DNA from 2 places in the Burkholderia stabilis genome. Region 2 is predicted to be linked to the other one. Evidence: riboswitches for the same ligand, from Rfam matches in the RefSeq annotation. Region 2 holds a riboswitch; the other holds the start of a gene.
The links. A riboswitch is a leader RNA that binds a small molecule or an ion and turns the genes downstream of it on or off. The one in region 2 is predicted to bind manganese.
Positions count from the first base shown of each region.

Region 1 (4,429 bases), on a different replicon from region 2:
CGTCGCGCGCATCACGATCGCCGACGGCCCGCCGATGATCCGCAGCGAGAACGCGCGCCTGTCCGGTTACGTGTACGTCGACCTTCGCGGCACCGACCTGCGCACGGCGGTTCGCGCGATGCAGCAGGCGGTCGCGCAGCAGGTCGTATTGCCGCCCGGCTATTCGATCGCGTGGTCGGGGCAGTTCGAGTATCTCGAACGCGCGGCGGCCACGCTGCGCACCGTCGTGCCGGTGACGCTCGTCGTGATCTTCGTGCTGCTGTTCCTCACGTTCGGCTCCGCCGCCGACGCGCTGCTGCTGATGTCGACGGTGCCGTTCGCGCTGGTCGGCGGATTCTGGCTCGTGTGGGGGCTCGGCCACGCGGTGTCCGTCGCGACGTCGGTGGGGTTCATCGCGCTCGCGGGCGTGGCCGCCGAATTCGGCGTCGTGATGCTGCTGTACCTGAAGGGCGCGCTGAAGCGCCGGCTCGACGACGGCGAACCGCTGACCGATGCGCTGCTGCTCGACGCGATTCGCGAAGGCGCGGTACTGCGCGTGCGGCCCAAGGCGATGACGGTTGCCGTCGTGCTGGCCGGCCTCGTGCCGATCATGGTCGGGCACGGCGCCGGTTCCGAAGTGATGCAGCGCATCGCCGCGCCGATGGTCGGCGGCATGGTCACCGCGCCGCTGCTGTCGATGTTCGTCATTCCCGCCGCGTGGCTTCTGCTTCAGCGCCGTCGTGTGCGAAGCGCGAGCCGTGCGCGGCATTCCGATGCAGTTCCTCACGGCATGAACGTGCCATCCACCCCAACCGGAGAGTCTCAATGAAGAAGTCGATTGTCACCACCGTTACCGTTACCGTCACCGCGCTCGCGATCGGCGCATTTGCCTTGCCTGCCTTTGCGTCCGGCGACATGTCGGGCATGGACATGTCCGGCATGAAAATGTCGTCCGGCGGTTCGGCCGAATCGAAGGCCGTGCTGACCGATGCCGAAGTGAAGAAGGTCGATGCCGCGACCGGCAAGCTCACGCTGAAGCACGGCGCGCTCGAGAACGTCGGGATGCCGCCGATGACGATGGCGTTCAAGGCGAAGGACGCGGCCATGCTCGAACAGGTTCATGCGGGCGACAAGGTCAAGGTGCGGATCGAGAACGTCAACGGCACGCTGACGATCGTGAAGCTCGTGAAGGCATCCTGATCGTCCGGATGCGGGCGGTGCTGCTTGCCCGCATCAATGCAGTGAAGCGCATCGCGCGGACGCGGTTTTCAAGGCCGCGTCCGCGCGCGTGCGCGTCTGCGCGCTTCAGCGCGCCAGCGTCAGGAACAGATACCCCGCATACCCCGCGCCGTTCGCGAGCAGCGCCCAGATCGCGAGCCCGCGCGTACGGGCATTGATGCGCAGCCAGGCGGCCGCCGCGAGCGTGATGATCACGCCGGTCAGCACTTCGGGGCGCGGCTCCCACGGCGTCAGCATGATGCCGATCGCCGGCAGCAGCGTGCCCTGGAACACCATCGCGCCGGTGATGTTGCCGAACGCGAGCGTGTCCTTCTTGCGGCGAATCCACAGCACGCTGTTGACCTTCTCAGGCAGCTCCGTCGCGATCGGCACGATGATCAGCGACAGCAGCAGCGCCGATACGCCGAGTACGTGCGACACGCCTTCCACGCCGTGAATGAAGCCCTTCGCGCCGCCGACCAGCAGTGCGAGGCCGATGAGCAGCTGCAGCGCGATCGTCGCCAGGTTGGTCGGCAACCCCACGCGCGACAGCAGCATCGCGTGCGGCGCTTCGGTGCCGTGGCCGGCGTCGACGAGCTGGTTCGACGCGCGGAACGTCATCACGACGTACATCACGTAGATGCCGACCAGCATCGCGGCGAGCAGCGCGCGCACCGCCCAGTTGTGATGCGGGACGAACATCGCGACGGTCGCCAGCGAGAACGCGGCGAGGAAGTAGTTCATGTCGCGCACGAAACCCGTGCGTTCGGGCGCGATCGTGCCGCGCAGCCCGCGCGAGCGGATCACGGCGAGCGTCATCAGGAAGGTGGTCAGCGTCGCGAGCATCAGCGGCGCGCCGAGGATCGCGCCGACGCCGATTTCCTCGTTCACTTGCTGGTTCGCCGTGCCGCCGGCCAGCGCGAGCAGCGGCACCATCGTTTCGGGCAGCGCGGTGCCGACGGCCGCGAACAGCGACCCGGTCACGCCTTCGGAAATCTTCAGACGTTCGCCCAGATGTTCGAGCGCATTGGTGAAAACCTCGGCGGCCACGAGGATCACGACCAGCATGAACGCGAGTTCGAGGAACATGAAAGTCATGCGGCACCTCCGCAGGCATGGATGCGGGCGGCGGCAGAGCGCGGGGAGCAGGCGGGGAGGAACATGGGGACTCCGTGGTCGGACGCTGACGAACCATGGCACATCCGCCGACGTCCGACCAGGAACGACGCGATGTGCCCATGGTCTCGCCAAGCCGATCAGGCCGAACGCGCCACGGCCGAAGCCGAGTGTGTTGACGCGTTCGCTTTCCGGGGGACGGAAAGCAGGCTACTCCCCAAAGACGAAGGGCAGTCTAGCCGAGCGAATTTCTTTCGACAAGCCTTCATCTCAAAAAAATATACCCCTCTACCCTATAGGGAAAGCACTTCGGAGATATACTCCCCTTCCCTATACAGGAGCCGTCGATGAGTCATACCGTTCGGGAAAAACAGAAGCTGCTGAACCGCGTGCGCCGTATCAAGGGCCAGGTCGAGGCGATCGAGCGCGCGCTCGGGACGAGCGCGGCTGCAACGAGGTTCTGCAATTGATCACGAGTTGTCGCGGCGCGATGAACGGCTTGCTGGCCGTCGTGCTGGAAGACCACATCCGCGAGCATCTGGTCGATGCGCACGAGTCCGACGCACACGAAGGCAGCGCGACCGAGCAGCTGATCGACGTGGTGCATAGCTATTTCAAGTAATCGGGGCAGAGCATGAATTCTTTCCGGGATGACGCGTTCGGCGCGGGGCATGACCATATCTTCCTCGGCGCGGCACACGAGCAGAACGAGCGGAGGACCTGGATGGTCATCGGCCTGTGCTCGGCAATGATGGTGGCCGAGATCGTCGGCGGCACGCTGTTCGGGTCGCTGGCGCTGGTCGCCGACGGGCTGCACATGTCGACGCATGCGGGCGCGATGCTGATCGCCGCGCTGGCCTATACCTATGCGCGCAAGCATGCCGACGATCCGCGCTTCGTGTTCGGCACCGGCAAGCTCGGCGATCTCGCCGGATTCACGAGCGCGATCGTGCTCGCGATGATCGCGATCCTGATCGGTTACGAGGCGGTTGCGCGTCTGCTGGCTCCGGTGCCCATTCACTTCGGCGAAGCGATTCCGATTGCCGTGCTGGGGCTCGCGGTGAACCTCGCCAGCGTGTGGCTGCTGAGCGGCGGCCATCACCACGGGCACGGCCATCACCATGGGCACGACCACGGTCACGACCACGATCATGGTCACGACGATGATGACCATCACGCGCATCACGATCACGGTTCGCAAACGGCAGCCCATCGCGACCACAACATCCGGTCGGCCTACGTGCACGTGATCGCCGACGCGGCCGTGTCGGTGCTGGCCATCGTCGGCCTGCTGCTCGCCCGTGCATTCGGCTGGGTCTGGATGGATCCCGTCGCGGGCATTATCGGCGCACTCGTCATCGCGAACTGGTCGTACGGGCTGATGCGCGATACGGGCGGCATCCTGCTCGACGTCAACGTCGATCGCAAGCTGGCGGCGCGCGTCCGTCATGCGATCGAGGCGCTTGGCGACAAGGTCAACGATCTTCACGTGTGGCGCGTCGGCCCGGGCCACATGAGCGCGATCGTGTCGGTCGAGACCGTCGATACGATGCGCGACGCGCGTTTCTACCATGGGCTGATCGAGGGTTTCGATGGCGTGTCGCACGTGACCGTCGAAGTGATGACGCCTGCGAAGGTGGCCTGACCGTGGCCGTGAAATCGCCCTGTATCGACCTGTGCGCGTTTGACGGCCGAACGGGTTTTTGTGTCGGCTGCCTGCGCACACGCGACGAGGCGCGCGACTGGAAGAAGCTGACCGACCATCGCCGGCACCAGATATTGAACGACCGCAATCGCCGCCAGGCGAAAATCCGGCGCGAGCCGGGAGAGTGAAGGCGGTCGGCGGCGGCGGTCGTCGTGCCGCGTCTGGTGTCGCACCGGCCGTCATGCCGATGCGACGGGCGACGCAAACGGCTTACCCTTGCGCGCCGCGCGGAAAGTAAAGCGCGAACGTCGTGCGCCCGTCGCGGCTCGCGACCTCGACCTTGCCGCGATGCAGCTCCATGATCGACTTGACGATCGCGAGCCCGAGCCCGGCGTTTCTTGCGGCGCCGTGCCGCGACGAATCGATGCGATAGAAGCGCTCGAAGATCCGGTCGACCTGCTCGGGCGGAAT
Region 1 is NZ_CP016443.1:2,646,625-2,651,053, forward strand. It holds gene BBJ41_RS29665 (efflux RND transporter permease subunit) at 1-808, shown strand, start outside; gene BBJ41_RS29670 (copper-binding protein) at 805-1,179, shown strand; gene BBJ41_RS29675 (sodium:calcium antiporter) at 1,285-2,295, opposite strand; yybP-ykoY riboswitch at 2,376-2,544, opposite strand; partial or broken gene BBJ41_RS29680 (metal/formaldehyde-sensitive transcriptional repressor) at 2,661-2,935, shown strand; gene dmeF (CDF family Co(II)/Ni(II) efflux transporter DmeF) at 2,948-3,958, shown strand; gene BBJ41_RS29690 (DUF1289 domain-containing protein) at 3,961-4,146, shown strand; gene BBJ41_RS29695 (heavy metal sensor histidine kinase) at 4,229-4,429, opposite strand, start outside.
Region 1: linked by a shared signal. The riboswitch ahead of BBJ41_RS29675 (sodium:calcium antiporter) and the one ahead of BBJ41_RS07080 (TMEM165/GDT1 family protein) in region 2 are both predicted to bind manganese.

Region 2 (4,429 bases):
ACTCGCCGATGCCGAGCAGCGCGGGCTGTCGAGCAAGCTGATCCTGTGTTTCCTGCGCCACTTGTCCGAAGAGGACGCGCTCGCGACGTTCGAATCCGCATTGCCGCTGTTCGAGCGCTATCGCCATCGCCTGATCGGCGTGGGCCTCGATTCGTCCGAGCTCGGCCATCCGCCGACGAAATTCGCGCGCGTGTTCGAAAAAGCGCGTGCGCTCGGGCTGAAGCTCGTCGCGCATGCGGGCGAGGAAGGCCCGCCCGCCTACATCTATGAAGCACTCGACGTGCTGAAGGTCGACCGGATCGACCATGGCGTGCGCAGCATCGAGGACGCGGCGCTCGTCGAGCGCCTCGCCGCGACGCGCACGGCGCTCACCGTGTGCCCGCTGTCGAACCTGAAGCTGTGCGTGTTCGACGACATGGCGAAGCACACGCTGAAGGCGCTGCTCGATCGCGGCGTCGCCGTGACGATCAACTCCGACGATCCGGCCTATTTCGGCGGCTACGTCAACGAAAACTACTTCGCGACGGTCGCGGGGCTGCAGCTCACGGATGCCGAAGTCCATGCGGTGATCCGCAACGGCTTCGAGGCGTCGTTCGTCGAACCGGCGCAACGCGACGCGCTGATCGCGCGCCTCGACGCGTACTGGCAGGCCGCGTGACGGCTGGCATCGAGGTGCGCTAGACAGATGAAACACGGCAACGGCATCCGCTTCGCGAACTCCGGTCCGGCATTGCGCCGGGCGGGTCGCGTGCGTCTGTATGCGCCAGGCATGAACGCGCGCCGCTCGGGCGTCGCACGCGTGGCGGCGAAGCTGTTCGTCGCCGCCCGCCGGCGCCTGCTGCCGTGGCTTGCCATGCCGTTCGCCGCCGCATCGATCGCGATCGCCAGCGCAGGCAGGTTCGCCGGCAGTCACGCGCCGGCGGCCGCCACGTTCGCCCGCGCAATCGCCTCCGGCCGTGCCGCACACAGCGTGGCGCGGTCACTCGCGAAACGCCGCCCCGCCCCCGCGCGGGCGTCGCCATCCATGCCGTCGCCCGCGCGGCGTCGCTCGCTTTCTTCTGTTCGCCTTACCTTGATGCAGGACCATTCGTCATGACGCAAACCGCTTTTCGTTCCCAACTGCTGACCTTCAACGGCGACCCGGCACAATCGAGCCAGGCCGCGAACTACGAGACCGACGGCCTCCTGATCGTCGACGACGGCAAGGTCGTCGCGGCCGGCCCGTATGCGCAGCTCGCCGCGACGCTCGCGCGCGACGCGATCGTCCATGACCTGCGCGACAAGCTGATCGTGCCCGGCTTCATCGACACGCACATCCACTATCCGCAGACGGACATGATCGCGTCGCCGGCGCCGGGCCTGTTGCCGTGGCTCGACAAGTACACGTTCCCGACCGAGCGCCAGTTCGGCGACCCCGAGCATGCGCGCGAAGTCGCCGACTTCTTCGTCGACGAACTGCTCGCCTGCGGCACGACGAGCGCGCTCGTCTACTGCACGGTGCACAAGCAGTCGGCCGATGCGCTGTTCGCGGCGAGCGACGCGCGCGACCTGCGGATGATCGCGGGCAAGGTGCTGATGGACCGCAACTGCCCCGAATTCCTGCGCGACACCGCGCAATCGGGTTACGACGACAGCGCCGAGCTGATCGGCCGCTGGCACGGCAAGGGCCGCCAGATGTACGCGCTCACGCCGCGTTTCGCACCGACCTCGACCGAGGCACAGCTCGAAGCGTGCGGCGAACTCGCGCGCCGCCATCCGGACGTGTTCGTGCAGAGCCACGTCGCGGAAAACGTCGACGAGGTGAAATGGGTGGCCGAGCTGTTCCCCGGCCATCGCAGCTATCTCGACATCTACGACCGCTACGGGCTGCTGCGTCCGCGCGCGGTGTACGGCCACTGCATCCACCTCGACGACGAGGACCGCCGCCGGATGGCCGAGACGCGCACCGTCGTCGCGCACTGCCCGACGTCGAACTTCTTCCTCGGCAGCGGGCTGTTCGATTTCGACAAGGCCGGCGAACACGACGTGCCCGTCACGCTCGCGACCGACGTCGGCGGCGGCACGTCGTTCTCGATGCTGCAGACGATGAACGAAGCGCACAAGGTTGCGCGGCTGTCGGGCCACCACCTGACCGCGACGCGGATGTTCTGGCTCGCGACGGCCGGCGCCGCGCAGGCGCTCGACCTCGCCGACACGGTCGGCACGCTCGAGCCGCGCACCGAGGCCGACTTCGTCGTGCTCGATCCGCAGGCCACGCCGCTGCTCGCGCGCCGCACGAAGCGCGCGGATTCGCTCGAGGAACTGCTGTTCGCGTTCGCGCTGCTCGGCGACGACCGCGCGGTGTACCGCACCTATGCGGCCGGCGCACTCGTCCACGAACGCGGCGCCGCACGCCGCTCCGCAGCCGCGTAACGGCCCGCCGGGCACCGTCCCGGCGTGCGCGGGCATCCGCCGCCGCGCATGCCGGGCCGCCGAAGGCGCCACGCGCCCGGTGTTTCCCGCCACGCCGCGAGGCCGCTTTCCCGCGCGCGACGCGCCGTGCTAGAATTCGCCGCTCATTGGGGAGTAGCCGCTCCGCTCGATGCCTCGCGCCAACGGCGCGCATCGTGACGGAGGCGTCCGTCAACAGACTTGGCCGTTCGTTCGGCCATGGCGGACGCAGCCACCTAGGCCTGGCGAGACCGATGGTTCACAGTGCGCCGCATCAGGGCCCGGCGCGCCGTGGATCGTCGCTCGCACGCACAACATCGGCCCGCGGAACCCCACACGTGTCCCAAGCCTTCCTGATCTCCACCGGCGCCGTCGCCCTCGCTGAAATCGGCGACAAGACCCAACTGCTTTCCCTCGTGCTGGCCGCGCGTTATCGCAAGCCGGTGCCGATCATCCTCGGCGTGCTCGTCGCGACGCTCGTCAATCACGGTTTCGCAGGCGCGCTCGGCGAATGGCTCGGCGCGCTCGTCACGCCGTCGATCATGCGCTGGGCGCTCGCATTCTCGTTCATCGCGATGGGGTTGTGGATCCTCGTGCCGGACAAGCTCGATGCCGACGAAGCCAACGCCAACCGCTCGCGGCTCGGCGTGTTCGGCGCGACCCTCGTGGCGTTCTTCCTCGCGGAGATGGGCGACAAGACGCAGATCGCGACCGTCGCGCTGGCCGCGCGCTTTCAGGACTATATCGGCGTCGTGGCCGGCACGACGTTCGGGATGATGCTCGCGAACGTGCCCGCGATCCTGCTCGGCGACCGCTTCGCGCACCGCCTGCCGACGAAGCTCGTGCACGGGATCGCGGCCGTGCTGTTCGTGGTGCTCGGCGCGCTGGCGCTGCTCGGTATCGGGGTCTGACGGACGGATGTAGCCGGCGCGGCCGGGCGGCCGCGCCGATGCGGGCGCTGCGTTACTTCGCGACCGCCGCGCCCGACGCCGGGGGAGCCGGCACCGCGCGCTCGTTGGCGGCCGGCGCCGCCGGCCCGCCGCGCTTGTCGACCGGCAACCGGACCGAACGGACCGAGCCGTTCGACAGCGGGAAATCGGCGAGCGCGCTGCGGGCGAGGAACGGCATCGCATACAGCAGCGTGCCGTTGTCGCCGGTCGTACGCGCGGACACGTTGTAGACCTCCTTGCCCGTTGCGCGCTCGGTGATGCGGATGCCGAGCGTGTAGTCGAACACCTGATACGTCTGCGCGACGTAGCCGGCCGGCATCGGCCCCCAGGGGCCCCACGGACCCCACGGCCCGCGCCGCCAGTACGGCCCGGGCGCGAACCACGGATCGTAGTAGACCGGCTGCGGCACCGTCACGAGATCGCTGCCGACCGTGTAGGTCAGCCCGACGAGATACCGCGCCTGCGCCTGCGGCACCTGCCGGAACGCATACGCGGACAGCTCGCTCGCGACGATCGGCTCGTAGGTCGATTGCTCGATACTGTTTTTCTGCGCATCGGTGCGCGTGAACGCATAGGTGCGTGTCGCGTCGCTGCCGCTCCAGTCGGAGAAGGCCGTGACCTGGGTCGTCACGTAGCTGGTGCAGCCGGTCAGCAGCGCCACGCACAGCACCGCCGCCCAGCCCGCACCGCGTTGAATCCATTCGCGTTTCATGTTGATCCTCGTCGATCCGTCACCCATCCGTCGCACCGCGCGAACCGGACGGGATGCCGATAATACGCGGACTGCCGGAACCGGTAAAAAGTTCGCCCGGCACGCAGCCGCAAGGCTTTGTACAATGGCCCGGTTCGCCCGGCCCGTGCCGCGGGCCCGTCCCCCACTCCACCGATCTCGACGACCATGTCCGACAACGCTTCCTCCACCGTGATCCGCCGCGCCGACTACACGCCGCCGGCCTTCCTCATCGATTCCGTCGCGCTCGAATTCGATCTCGCACCGGCCCGCACGATCGTCAGGAATACGATGCGCGTGCGCCGCAATCCGGATGCCG
Region 2 is NZ_CP016442.1:1,520,006-1,524,434, forward strand. It holds gene BBJ41_RS07065 (adenosine deaminase) at 1-658, shown strand, start outside; gene BBJ41_RS07070 (hypothetical protein) at 686-1,096, shown strand; gene guaD (guanine deaminase) at 1,093-2,412, shown strand; yybP-ykoY riboswitch at 2,549-2,691, shown strand; gene BBJ41_RS07080 (TMEM165/GDT1 family protein) at 2,769-3,341, shown strand; gene BBJ41_RS07085 (DUF4136 domain-containing protein) at 3,394-4,092, opposite strand; gene pepN (aminopeptidase N) at 4,279-4,429, shown strand, end outside.